2 regions of the Lacticaseibacillus jixiensis genome follow, and region 1 is predicted to be linked to the other one. Evidence: predicted binding sites of a transcription regulator. Region 1 holds the regulator's gene; the other holds the start of a gene.
What was found. The regulator LexA, encoded in region 1, represses DNA repair genes until DNA is damaged. The targets are predictions, from matches to a motif close to CNAACANNTGTTNG.
Positions count from the first base shown of each region.

Region 1 (7,013 bases):
ATTCATCCCCGTTGTCTGGTAAACTAGGTGCAACTGATTAATGAGAAGGAGACACACATGTCCCATGCCAAAAAAGGCCACGCTTATGGCCTGTTCTGTTTATTATTTGTCGCTGCAGCGGTTTTTGCTTGGGTCGGCTGGTTTGCTTCCAACCCGCAAGACTTCATGTCACAAATGGCGTGCATCAGTTTAGGCGTCGGCTTGGCAGTTGGGGTTTGGTTGTTGGTGGGGTTAGACGCCAGCTGTCAGACGCGCTTGGGTCGATTCTGGGTCGATTTACTCATCGGCTTGGCCATGATGGCGTTAATTTATGTCTTTATGCTGGGCTTTAGTTTTTCATGGTTGTTTACCGGTGGCGCCGTTGCCATCGTGGTGGTGTTAGCGTTGTTGTTCGCCGCCCGTAAGCTCTGAGTACCACCAGCCTTCGCGCAGTTTGCGCGAAGGCTGTTTTTTTTCCTGAAAAGTAAGATGGGACGACGCTTGGGCATAAACCGCCCAAACGTCGTCCCATCTTATATCCACCGCTAAGTGCGCTCAGCTCCGCCCTTCGTCGAGCTGCGCAGCCCAACGCGGCGTGATATAAGTCGTGACGTCAATTGGGCAAAGTGCGCCCAACTGCCATCCCGCCTTATATCCACCGCTAAGTACCGGCTGCTCCGCTCTGGTCTCGTCGAGCTGCGCAAAGCAACGCGGGTGCGGCTAGCTACGCGATTACACTCGGGACAAAGTGCGGTCCCAAGCGCAATCGCTAGGCTATCCGACCCGCTAAAAGCGCTCTGCTCCGCTCTTGTTTCGTCGAGCTGCGCAAAGCAACGCGGGTGCGGCTAGCTACGCGATTGCACTCGGGACAAAGTGCGGTCCCAAGCACAATCGCTAGGCTATCCGACCTGCTAAGTGTGCTTTGCTCCGCTCTGGTCTTCGTCGAGCTGCGCAGCCCAACGCGGCGTGATATAAGTCGTGACGTCAATTGGGCAAAGTGCGCCCAACTGCCATCCCGCCTTATATTCACCGCTAAGTACGGGCTGCTCCGCTCTGGGGACAAAAAAACCGCGGCTCGGTTGAGTCGCGGTGCGCGCCCACATTAAATGCGGTGCGTGACTGGAATGTGTTTAAGTTGGCGGCGATCGCACTTGTTACGCGTCATCTCATAGAAGACGCCGAAGTGCACATCGACGGCCAGCAGGAGGATCGCGATGAATGCCGTGTGCGTAAACATCAGCACAACGGTCAATACAATTAAGGCGCGTAAGCTCCATTTCATAATGTTAACTGATGTCATTGATGACACTCCCTTCCACCGCTTCCGGTTATCTATGTTCCTTAGTATACAGGATTCCTGATGAATGTAAAGCCTAAATATACAAAACTTTTACATTAGGTGCCTTTATACCGGCATTGTTGACATTTTAAATTTTAGTAACCGTTTGCATTTACATTCGTATATACATTTCTTTTACATTCACGATACATCGCGTCCAGCCCAATCATGCCAGGCGTTTGCGCGGGTGAGACACCTAGAATTCGCAATATGTTGATGAATTCGGTATCATGTGAGTAAGCGCAAACACGACCTGGAGGTGACCGGATGCGCACGACTTGGTTTTACAAAAGGTTCCTAAATAGTAAATTTACCATTGCGATCTTGAATGTGACCTTGGTGCTGTTGGCGATTTGGGTGTTCACTCAAATCAGCTGGGTATTCAAGCCGGTGTGGGCATTCGTCAACATCATCGCCCCGCCGTTTATCTTCGCTGGTGTGTTGTATTACCTATTGAATCCTTTGGTGACGTGGCTGACGCGGCGCAAATTGCCGCGACCGGCGGCAATCGCGATTGTCTTGTTGCTGCTGTTAGGGGTGTTGGTGATCGGCGTGATCAAGCTGGTACCGCCGATCGAGCAGCAATTCACTAACATTATCCAGACTTATCCCACATACTGGCGCAGAGCGGTTGCGTGGCTCACCGCGTTGAATGCCAATCAAGAACTGATTTCGCAACAAGATCTCAATGCACTTGGCCAAGAGATCATGGACAGCTTGTCGCTATCCAAAGGCAGCATCGTGTCAGGTACGGTGTCGCAGTTGCAGAACTTGGTGGGCATTGTTGGCAACGTGGTGATTACCGTGTCTACTGCGCCGATCATTTTGTTTTTCATGTTAAAAGATGGGGCGAGCTTTGCCCCAAAAGTGGTGCAGCTGTTTCCTATCAAATTGCGTGACAGTTTAGCTTCGATGCTGGCGGAGATGAATCAGAAAGTCGGCTCGTATGTGCAAGGCCAGCTTACCGTGGCCATGGCCGTGGCGATTATCTTCATGACGGGCTTTTCGGTGATCGGGTTGAAGTTTGCGTTGGTGTTGGGGCTGATCGCGGGGCCATTGAATTTGATCCCATATTTCGGATCGGCGTTGGCGATGATCCCGGCGTTGATCGTTGGGGCAATGAGCGGCCCGTCGATGCTGATCGCGGTGATCGTGACATTCTTCATTGAATGGCTGATCGAAACCCAGGTGTTATCGCCGTTGGTGATGGGTTCGAAGTTGGCGATGCATCCGGTGACCATTGTGATCGTGTTGCTGACAGCCGGTAATTTATTCGGCTTGGCCGGGGTGATCTTAGGCATTCCCGGCTTTGCCGTCTTGAAAATCGTCGTGACGCGCTTCTTCTCCTGGTATCGCCAGGCGTCTGGGCTGTATAATGAAGAAACTGATGTACCGCAGGAAAGGAATCTATCATGATCGAACTCTTATTTCTTATTTCAGATATCGCCTTGCTGAGCATGGGTGGCTATGTCATCTACTGGCAAAGCAAGATCGACATGCGCGGCGGGTATTCCATGTTTCAAGTGTTCTTCGCGGCCTTGCTTGGTTCAGTGTTTGTTTCAAGCGGCAGTGATCACTTGTTGTATATCGTGTTTGCTGCCGGAACGATCACGTTGGTCTTGATGGCTGGCAATTCAGGGATCACCCCAACGCGCGTGATCGCCACTGGGGTGTTCTCGCGCGTGATCCCCTACACCAAACTTTCAGGCATCACCTTGACGCCGTTAGAAATGCCGAATGGCCGGCAAATGGTGCTGGCGATTTTCAGCTTGAACCCGCGGCGGTTCGTTCGATTGACTTTCCGCACTGATTTAGAAACGATGATCAGCACTTTGCGCCCGCGGGTGCCGCAAAGTGTCGAAATTGCCATTCAACATGTGCAATGATGGCTTGGCGATGTGAGTGAGCGCAAGACGACGGTTACCGCCGCAGGATGCACGGCGTAAGCTGCAGATTTTGCTTGCAAACGGGTGTTTGTTTTGGTAATCTTAAGGTAATCACAGGCCAAACAAATTTTTGGCTTTCCCCAGATACGAAAGGAGTGGGCGACTTTGCGCACCACAGTTAATGAGACACGTTTCAAACAAATCTTAGAGACGATCTACCATACCACTAAGGAGCGAAGTTTCCCGCCAACTGTGCGTGAAATCGGCGCGGCAGTGGGGTTATCCAGTTCCAGTACGGTGGCATCTTATCTTAAGCGGATGGAAGATGCCGGCTTGATCGCAAAGGACCCTGCCAAGCCGCGGACGTTGTTGTTGACGCCTGCCGGGCGTGAATACATTGGCGTCGGCGAAGATGGGATCCCGATCGTCGGTACGGTTGCTGCCGGCGTGCCGATTACCGCGGTGCAGAATATTGATGATTACTTCCCAGTGCCAGACGATTTGGCCTATGATGCCGAAGATTTGTTCATGTTGCGGGTTTCAGGCAATTCCATGATCAAGATGGGCATCTTAGATGGTGATCAGATCATCGTCAAGAAGCAGCAAACTGCTGAGAACGGGCAAGTGATCGTGGCCATGACCGAAGAGTCTGAAGCCACCGTCAAGCGCTTCTATAAGGAAGACGGGCGCGTGCGGCTGCATCCTGAAAATGACGACATGGCGGATATGTACTTTGATACCGTCACGATTTTAGGGGTCGTGGTCAGCTTGTATCGCCCAGTACTTGAATAGCTCAATTAAAAGCGCTGCACCACAATTTTTTCAACAAATTGTGGTGCAGCGCTTTTTTGAGGTTGGTTTACGACAGTGGCGCACTAGGGAACGTTTGCGTTAAGGTCCATGTGATCGTGGCTTGTTGGGAATCGGTGCTGGTGATCACTGGTTTGGGGGTAAGTGTTGCTTGCGGATGGGATATTGATAAGCCAGCGCTGCCGCCAGTCGCCAAAATTGTCGGGGTGCTAGACAGTTGTTTGTTGAAGTCATTCAAAGTCAAAGCGAATGGAAAATCCGTTGGCGATAGCGCCGCTGTTAACTGCCAGCTGCCGTTTGTGCGCGTGTCTTCAACGATCAAGCTGCCACTGGCCGAAACGGTTTTGGTGAGATGATCGTAAAGCTCCAACGCCGAATACTGCCACGCAAAAGCTGTCGGGACCTGCTTCAGCGCCAAGGTGCCTAAAGGCGGCGAAATGGCGATCGACGCGAAATTCGTATACAGCGAGTTGCCGCCTGACACCGGATCGAGTTTCAGTCGGATGGCTTTGGGGGTCGCGCTGGCCATCATGGCCTGCAGCAAGCCGCCGGTTTTGCTGATGGTAAAAGCCACGGCGAAGTCAGTGAGCTTAGCGGTTTCGCCTTCAGCGTTTTGCACATCGCCGAAGTTGTTCAGCGACAAAATATTGTTGAGGTTAGCCTGCATACTGCCATCAGCGGCGCGATACGTGTCAACCAGCTCCCAGTGATAACGCCAATTACCAGGCGGCAAGTTCATTAAGCTTAAACTCGCCGGGGCGAAGTGTAAACCACTGGCAGGGATATTGTCGTATGGGCCGGCATAAGCCTGCAGCCCGCCGAGCCAAATCGTCTTGGTGGTAGTGATCTTGCCGGCTTGCGCGGCCATGACGCGACTGAAGCCTGGGTTATTGATATTGGTGTTGACCAAATTGTCAGGCGGCGCCGTTAACGTGGCTGTATTGTCAGTCGCAGCAGTGAGGCTGAAGCCGCTTGCCGGCAGCCATTTGATCGGGTCAGTCGCCTCTAGCGGTGTAATGGTCGCTTTGATCGGGACTTGTTGGCCATATAGCATGTGTTGCGGGGTGTTCAGCGTTAAGCTGGTGGCTGAAGTGGTTGCCGCAAACCAATTGAGCCTGGAAGCGACTGGGCGGTGAGGATCTTCGCGATCATAAACAGTTGAAGCGTTGTATTGATAAGCATACCAACCAGAATGATCTGGGACATAGCGAAATTCGGCTAGGGCATGCAAGGTCCAGCCGTCTTCATAACGCGAGTCAACGGTTTGGTTAAACACTGTGGTGGCAGTGTATTGGCCATTGGCTTGGGCACTGACTTGCCAAATCCGCAAGGTCAACTTCGGCAAGATCGCGTATTCGCCAAAGCCGAGGTGGTAGCGCAAGTAGAACTCATGCGCCGTTTTGCTAGCCATCGTAAAAGGCGCAGCGGCAAACGTGTCAGCGTCAAAGCCGCCGATGGGGCCATCGCCGATGATCGTTTCTTGCAGCGGTTTGGTGTCCCATTGCGCGACTTTGACAGTATTCAAGTCTGGCAGCACGGCGGCTTTAAGCGGCGCAGCCGGTGTCAGCCAAAGTCCCATCAGCGCACAAGCAACCAGTGCCAGCAGCTTCTTACACCCGGCGCACCATGCCACCAAAGCCAACACGCCTAAACCTAAGCCGCCGATGCTTGGCTGCGCTGTACTATTGGTATGCGGCAAAGCCGGTTGAGTCGGCGTAGCGATCACAGCCGGTGCCACTGGCGCAGGGTCTGTGACGACGCGCAAGCACAGCGTGGAATGGTCAATTTGCGTCATGCTTGGCCCTCCTTTGCTGCCACAACAGCCACCCGATCACCCCAAGCAAACTGATGACCAAGCCGATCAGCGCATATACCCACCAAGCCAATGCAACAGCAGGCTGGGCCATGTCAGTGCGGCTGGCTTGAGCGGCAGTGATGGTGAAGTGGTCAGTCAGGTGATAATGTTGTTTGCCAGACGTTAAGTCAATCACCAAGGTGTACGTGCCGGCAGTCAAGGCTTTAGTCACCGGAAGCCGCAGCGGCATGATCGCATTAGGCGCCATTTGCGCATTCTTGATCGTGGCTGAGGCTAAGGTTTGCTTGGCGCTGTTTTGTAAGGTGCTGTGGATCGTGATGCCGCCAAATAAGCGAGCCGTGTGGCTGGCTAAGTCTGCTGTGACATTGCGCTGGCTTAATTTGGTGTTGCTTAGCGTTAATTTGGGGCGGCTTTCATCAACATGGGCAATAGTCAGATGCAAAGGGGTTGCCAAGACGAAACGGTTTTGAAGCCCGCTTTGCTTGCCTGCGGCGGGGATGGCTGCGACGCTTAAGGCCCCGAGGCGTTCGCCATACCAGGAGGTTTGCGGCACGCGCAAAGTTACTTGCACTGTTTTGCTGGCGTGTGCGGCGACTGAGACGGTTTGTTTAAGCGGCGTTGCCATACTCGCCAACGTAGGTCCGGTGGTGGCAGTCAAGTTAGCGCCTGGCGTATACAGCAATTGACCGCTGCTGGACACGCCGGCATCAATGATATTGACATTAAATCGTTGCGTTGCAGCTGCGGTATTGTGAATGGTGGCGGTCAAAGTTGTTTGGGTTTGCGGCTGCAGGCGGTATTGATAATAGCCTGCAGCACTGGAGCCGGTGGTGTTGGGGGTGACGGTGAATTCAGCACCGGCGGCAGCAACCGGTGTCGGGGCGATCCAGAAGAGACAAAACAACACAGCCAGTAATCCGCGTTTCAAGTGAAAGGCTCCTTTATCTAAAAAAAACCGGACGCATGCGTCCGGCAGAAACTTACAGTGCAGGCGCAGGAGAGGTTTGCGCATTAAGCGTCCAAGTGAGATCAGCGGTGTATAAGTCGCCATTCTTCACTTGGGCATCAGGCGTTGCCGCTTGGTTCAAATCGGCGCTGATGGTGCCAGCTGCTTGAGTCAAGGTACCGCGCTTGTTCGTGCTGGCCAAGCTGAGGGTTTGGCCGTTAGAAGTCAGCTCACCAG
Region 1 covers NZ_BAAFPR010000008.1:86,916-93,928, forward strand. The annotation lists gene ACGG90_RS07025 (hypothetical protein) at 58-411, shown strand; gene ACGG90_RS07030 (hypothetical protein) at 1,082-1,279, opposite strand; gene ACGG90_RS07035 (AI-2E family transporter) at 1,586-2,734, shown strand; gene ACGG90_RS07040 (hypothetical protein) at 2,731-3,204, shown strand; gene lexA (transcriptional repressor LexA) at 3,370-3,996, shown strand; gene ACGG90_RS07050 (hypothetical protein) at 4,064-5,809, opposite strand; gene ACGG90_RS07055 (WxL protein host-binding domain-containing protein) at 5,796-6,758, opposite strand; gene ACGG90_RS07060 (WxL domain-containing protein) at 6,811-7,013, opposite strand, start outside.

Region 2 (7,013 bases), on a different contig from region 1:
GGATAACAAGCCGATCGCCGTGCCTAAGCGCGTTTCCAAACCGAGGTTTAAGCTGGCGAGCTTCTCTTGAAACAACTTGCGGTCGCTGTGGCGCACGCCGGCACTCCAGAAGTTGCGCCAAGTGCCGCGCTGCATCGCCAAGCTTAAGTTCTCTTCCACCGTGAGCATCGGCGCGGTGCCAGACAACGGATCCTGGAACACACGCGAAATCAACTTGGCGCGCTTGGCCACGGATTGATACGTCACGTCTTTGCCAGCGATTTTGACTTGGCCGTGCGTGACTGGCAAAGATCCCGCTACGGAGTTCAACAGCGTGGACTTGCCGGCGCCGTTACCGCCGATGATCGCCACGAAGTCGCCTTCTTCAAGGGTTAAGTTGATCCCTTTAAGGGCGTGGTTCTCGTTAACCGTCCCTTGGGCAAAATATTGATGTAAATCTCGTACTTCTAAGGCTGGCATCGACTAGTCCCCCATTCTTTTCTGGTTGGCACGACGGGCAACGTGTTGCTTGTAGCTTTTCTGCACCAGCGGCAAGGACAAGAACACCACCAGCATCAAAGCGTAGAACAAGCGCAAAGCGTTAGGATCGACCCCGAGTTCCAAGACCCCGGCGATGATCAAGCGATAAATGATCGCACCGACGATAATCGTCAACAAGCGCTGGCCGAAGCTGAGGTTGTGCAACAAAATCTCGGCGATAATAATCGCAGCCAAGGCGATGACCAAAGTCCCGATCCCCATGGAAATATCCGCATAGCCATTGGTTTGCGCCATCAAAGAACCAGACAAGGCGATCAAGCCGTTAGACACCATGTACACAATGATCTTCATGTTGTCGTTGTTGATGCCGTTGGCTGCGGCCATCGCCTGGTTATCCCCGACAGCCCGCGCCGCCAAGCCCATTTGCGTGTTAAAGTACAACACCAGCAGAATAATCACAATGGCGATCACCACAGCGCCAACGATAATGGTGTCAAACGTCGCATTACCAGTGGAGAAAATGGTGAAGACTGTTTTGACGTTGCTCAATAAGGAAAGGTTGGCTTGGCCCATGATGAACAAGTTGACAGAATACAACCCGGTCATCGTCAAGATACCAGTTAACAGATCCGGAATCTTCAACTTGGTATGCAAGAACCCTGACACAAAACCCGCCAGCGCCCCGCCGATGAAGCCATATAACGTCGCTAAAATCGGGTTGGTGCCGCCGACTAAGCTGTGCGCCGTGATCGCCGCGCCTAAAGGAAAGCTCCCTTCAGCCGTCATATCGGCAATATCTAAGATACGGAAGGTCAAATATACGCCGATCGCCATGATCGCCCATAAAAGCCCTTGCGAAACGCTTGAAGTTAGAATACTCATCAGTACTACTCCTTTGATTTATCGAGCAGGCAAAGCCATCACACGACTCGCTTCAGCCGCGTTATTTTGCAACGCTCAATTATTGTTTAACATCTGCTGCCGTTAACCCGAAGGCCTTCATCATCTTGGCGTTGGTGACCACGCTGACTTTGGCTGGGGATTCCACTGGCAAGGACTTGACCTTCTTGCCTTTGATGATCTTCACAGCCAACTTGGCAGTTTGCTTGCCTAAATCTTCATAATTCAGCCCAACAGTGGCCACGCCGCCGTCTTTGACCATGGTCGCCGCAGCTGGTACGACTGGCACTTTCTTGGCCAAGGATACCTTGCCGACAGTCGCCATCGCTGCGGCCACAGTGTTGTCCGTTGGCGCATAGATGACTTGGCTTTGGCCAGCCAAGGCTTCGGTAGCGGATTGCACGTCGTTGGTGGTGGCTACGGTGCGCTTGACGACTTTCAAGCCCAGTTGCTTAGCGGCTTTTTCAGCGGCTTTGATTTGCACCACAGAGTTTTGTTCCGCAGCGTTGTACAACATCCCCACCGTCTTGGCCTTAGGGAAGAGTTTGTGCATGTACTTGATTTGCATGGTGATATCCACCATGTCCACCACGCCAGTCGCATTCTTGCTTGGGGCTTTCATGTTGTCCACAATGCCGGCGGATTTAGGATCAGTCACCGCGGTGAACACCATTGGCGTGTCGGGGTCGCCTTTTTGTAAGGCTTGCGCAGCTGGGGTGGCGATCGCCAAGTTCACGTCGTTCTTGTCTTTGGCGAGTTGTTCGCTCATGGTTTTCAAGTTGGCTTGATCGCCTTGTGCGTTGACGTAATCGATCTTGATCTTCTTGCCGGAATACCCTTGGGCCTTCAACTCTTCGGTGAAGCCTTTGCGCGCGTCAGTCAACGCAGTTTGATCGATCAATTGCAAGACCCCAACATGCACGGTGTCGTCTTTGGCACTGGCTGACTTGCCGCAAGCGGCTAAGCCTAAGATCGCAACGGCCCCAAGGCCAAGTAATAATTTCTTCATGATATATTCCTCCCAGAATGTTTTGGCAATAGTTGGCAAGTCCGCCAGCCGGTGCAAAACAAAAGCCAGTCACTTTGGATCTTCTCCGCGTGACTGGCCCAAAAACATTCTTGGATAAATAAAGGCCACATGGAGAAGATTTAAAATCATCCATGTGGCAATCGATCGCACGTTTAATGGTACCGGCCATCATGGATGCAAGCCGCGGCTTGCATCCATGATGCAAACCGCTATCCGAAAAAGCCGGTAAAAAAGACTGTGTTCAGTTGTGTTGGATTTAATATTGTCATGTTCAACACTCCTTGGCACCAGCTGTTGCTGGTATAAAATGAGAATACTATGACAAGATAAAAGTGTCAAGGGAATATTCTCATTTCATCCACCGGCTATGGGGGAATATGTGATGTTAATTACTTAGAAGCCGCTTCAAGGTCGCTTTGCGTCAAATTGAACAGCTTCATGCGCTTGGCGTTGGACACCAGTTCCGTCTTGGCCGGTGATTCGATCGGCAAATCTTTGACCTTCTTGCCTTTCAAGATCTTCACGGCCATCTTGGCGGTTTGGCGCCCTAAGTCTTCGTAGTTGATCCCGCGCGTGGCCACACCGCCGGTTTTGATCATCGTGGCATCGGCATTGACGACAGGGACTTTCTTGGCTTCAGAAACTTTGCCGATGGTTGGCATCGCAGCTGCGGCAATGTTGTCAGTCGGGATGTAGATGGCATCCGCTTGGCCGGCTAAAGCTTCAGCGGATTGCTGCACGTCATTGGTAGTCGCAGCGGTTTTCACCACGGCAGTAAGCCCGAGCTTCTTGATTTCTTGTTTGGCCAGCTTGATTTGAAATACCGAGTTCTGTTCAGCGGCGTTGTATAACAAGCCGATTTTCTTAGCCTTTGGAAACAGCTTGTGGGTGAAGTCGATTTGGCCTTTGACATCAACCATATCTGTGACCCCAGTGGCGTTCTTGTCTGGGGCTTTAGTGCTTGACGTCAAGCCGGCCGACTTGGGATCAGTAATGGCGGTAAATAACATCGGTGTGTCTGGGTCGCCTTTTTGCAAGGCTTGTGCGGCTGGGGTGGCGATGGCCAGATTCAAGTCGTTCTTGTCTTGTTTGAGCTGTTCGCTCATGGACTTCAAGTTGGCTTGATCACCTTGCGCGTTGACGTAATCGATCTTGATCTTGTCGCCTTTGTAGCCTTGGGCCTTGAGTTCTTCGGTGAAACCTTTGCGCGCGTCGTTTAACGCACTTTGATCGATCAGCTGCAAGATGCCGATCTTCACGGTGCCGGCTTTGGTGTCGGCGTCTTTCTTGCCGCAAGCGGCTAAACTCAACACAGCAGCGGCAGTCAATACACCTGCCAATAATTTCTTGATCTTCATACTTTTCTCCTCCAAATTCAGCGTCAAACGAAAAGCCGGCCGCTAGTTTACACCAGTGGCCGGCCATTATCTTCCGGAAAATAAAGCCACATGGTGATCACTCATCCACGTGGCGTTGTAAGCATGTTAAGGTGCTACGCCTATCGTGGATGCAAACCTGCAACGCGGTTTGCATCCAGTCGATGCAAGCCGCTATCCGTAATAGCCGTAGTAATAAGCGTTGTTTAGTTGTGTTGTAAGATTGTGATTCATTATTCAACACTCCTCGCCTTTATGTGTCTGAGAATACACTGAGAAAACGCTGCTGTCAACAAGATTTTAATATGTGCTTACTTCAAATCGGCATCAGTGACGCCAAAAGCCTTCATGCGCTTCTCGTTTTTGACCAAGCGCACGTCTTTAGGCGCTTCAACTGGCAAGTCTTTGACCTGCTTGCCTTTGATGATCTTGATCACCATGTCAGCAGTTTGCTTGCCGACAGATTCAAAGCTGGCACCTTTAGTGGCAACGCCGGCGATCGGAATCATCGTCGGATCTGAGTTGACCACTGGGACCTTACTTTCCAAGGAAACCTTGCCGATCGTGGCCATACCAACGGCGGCAATGTGATCATTAGGGATGAAGAAGGCATCAGACTTCTTGGCCAAAGCGCGGGCGGTAGCTTCCACATCAGAAGCCGAAGCCACCGTCATTTCTACCGGGGTCATGCCTAATTGCTTCATTGCCTTGCGGGCGCGCTTGACCACCGCCAAGGCATTTGGTTCGCCAGCATCGTACATCATGCCGATTTTCTTGGCTTTAGGAAACATTTGATGCAACAAGCTCAGTTGGGTCTTAACGCTGGTCAAAACCGTCACCCCGGTGGCATTCTTGTCTGGCGCCTTAGCAGCTTGCTTGGTGATCAAGCCCGCCGCCACTGGATCGGTGATGGCAGAAAACACCAGCGGCGTTTTGTTGCCGGCTTTCTCCATGGCTTGGCTGGCCGCCGAGCCGATGGAAATGTTGACGGTGTTGTTGGCGCTGGTCAATTGGTTAGCCATTTGGTTCAAGTTGGACTGATCGCCTTGGGCGTTGAGCAGCTTGATCTTGGCTTGGCCGTAGCCTTTGGCCTTGAGTTCTTCACGGATGCCTTTTTCCGCGTCGTCTAAGGCTTGTTGATCGAGTTGTTGCAAGATACCGATTTTCACAGTTGATGGTGAGGCACTCTTTTGAGACTTGCCACAAGCGGCCAACAGAATGACACAAGCGGCAGCGGCGATAGTTAACATGAATTTTTTCATAATATCCTCCAAAAAATAAAATGACCGACCACACAACAACACCATGTGGCCGGCCATTATTTTTCCGGAAAATAAAAGCCACATGGTATCGTCCATGTGGCGTGATTGCATACGCAAGTCGACGGCCTCATGGATGCGAGCAGCAGGCCCGCATCCACGAGCCTGCTACAGGTAATAGTAGCCGCCGAAATATTGATTAAAATGAGTTGATTGTACTAATGACATTATCAACACGCCTTCCTGTAGTGGGTATGGTGCTACCATACGCCGCTTAATGAGAATCGTCAAGGATATTCGTGAGGAAATTCTAATTTATCCCCGGCGCAAAGTCCCATTGCCGCCGCACATAATGCTTGCCGTCTAGCGTGTCCAGCCGCGAAAGCGTGGCGTTATGCAGCATCGGCGGCTTACGCAACTCGTCAAAAGGCACGCCTAACAAACTGTTCAACAAGAATTGAAACAAGATGCCATGCCCCACCACTAACAAATTGGCTGCCGGATGTGCCGCATACGCCGCTTGGATCACCGCCCGGCTGCGCTTGAGTAAATGTCCGTAAGGCTCAATGCCCAAATTTGGCGCATACTTGGCGTCAAATTCAGCCGGCCGGTGAAAATATGCATCAAGTGCTTGGGTATCCGACACGTCTGCTTCGATTTGCCCATCCCATGGCCCCAGCCGCAACTCCCGCAAGCCGTTGGCCGTGGCCAGCGGTGTGGGATACGCATTCTTGGCTAAGATCAAATGCGTGGTGGTCACCGCCCGCGGCATGCTGGAACTGATGGCTTGAGCAAAGCGCACCTTTGCCAAATATTGCCCCATTTGCTGCGCCTGGGCGACCCCAAGTGCTGTCAGCGGCTCATCAACGCCGCCGCCATTGAACGCATGGCGCAAGTTGACCTTTGTTTGGCCATGTCGCACAAAATAAAATTTTGTCATTCATAACACCTCATCAACTAGTATACTAGATTTTATCGTGAAATGAGGTGAAGCAAATGCATCCGCTCCTTGTAATTTACATTATTGCCGCCGGCATCGTCGCCGGCTTATTAAGTACCATCGCCGGCATGGCGTCACTGGTGTCTTATCCGGTGTTGTTAAGCTTAGGCTTGCCGCCGTTAAGTGCCAACGTCACCAACACCGCGGCCCAAATTTTTACCGGCATTGGCTCCACCTTGAGTGCCAGAAAAGAACTTTCCACTGCACCGCGCGCCACCGCCCGCATCACCATTTGGGCCTTGATCGGCTCGGTGTGCGGCTGCGTATTGTTGTTGATGGCGCCTGCAGCCAGCTTCGCCAAAGCGGTGCCGTTTCTGATCGCTTTTGCCGGATGCTTGATGTTGTATTCGCTGCACGCCAAGCCCAGCCGCAACGCCAAGCCAGTCCCGCCGATTCTTAAAGGCATCGCGATTTTCTTGGTGGGGATCTATGTGGGCTACTTCGGCGCCAGCGCCGGCGTGATCACCTTGGCGATTTTGACGGTGACAGAACAATTGCCGTTTGCCACACTGAATGCCATCAAGAACTTCACCAGCTTCGCCGCTAATGCCTTGGCGATGGTGATTTACGCCTTTACTGCGGATATTCATTGGTCGGTCGTGTTGATCATGGGCGTGGGCTTTCTGATTGGCGGCTATATCGGCCCGCAGCTGGTGCGCCACTTGCCGGTGCGACCGCTGCGCTACGCCATTGCTTTTGCCGCATTTGGGCTGGCAATTTACTTAGGCATCACCACTTATCGCTAACCGCTTGGCTGATCAAATATGCCCGTGGAATCTCAAGTTGAGGTTTCACGGGCATGTTTTTGTTTGGCGTTGGTCGCGGGCCGGATTAGTTAAGCTGCGCGGCGTGGGGCAAGCGGCGGCGCAGGCGGTGCGGCCGGCGCCAACCGCGCTGAAGTTCGCGCGTTTTCTGCCTAAGAATTGAGCCAAGCGCTCGCTGCGCTCACCCGCTTGTCTCGATTCTTG
Region 2 covers NZ_BAAFPR010000004.1:109,013-116,025, reverse strand. The annotation lists gene ACGG90_RS03885 (ABC transporter ATP-binding protein) at 1-459, opposite strand, end outside; gene ACGG90_RS03880 (ABC transporter permease) at 463-1,362, opposite strand; gene ACGG90_RS03875 (ABC transporter substrate binding protein) at 1,442-2,389, opposite strand; gene ACGG90_RS03870 (ABC transporter substrate-binding protein) at 2,800-3,768, opposite strand; gene ACGG90_RS03865 (ABC transporter substrate-binding protein) at 4,098-5,048, opposite strand; gene ACGG90_RS03860 (histidine phosphatase family protein) at 5,356-5,985, opposite strand; gene ACGG90_RS03855 (sulfite exporter TauE/SafE family protein) at 6,042-6,791, shown strand.
Region 2: ACGG90_RS03875 (ABC transporter substrate binding protein) is a predicted target of LexA. The motif match lies at 2,552-2,565, and genes of this name have one in related genera.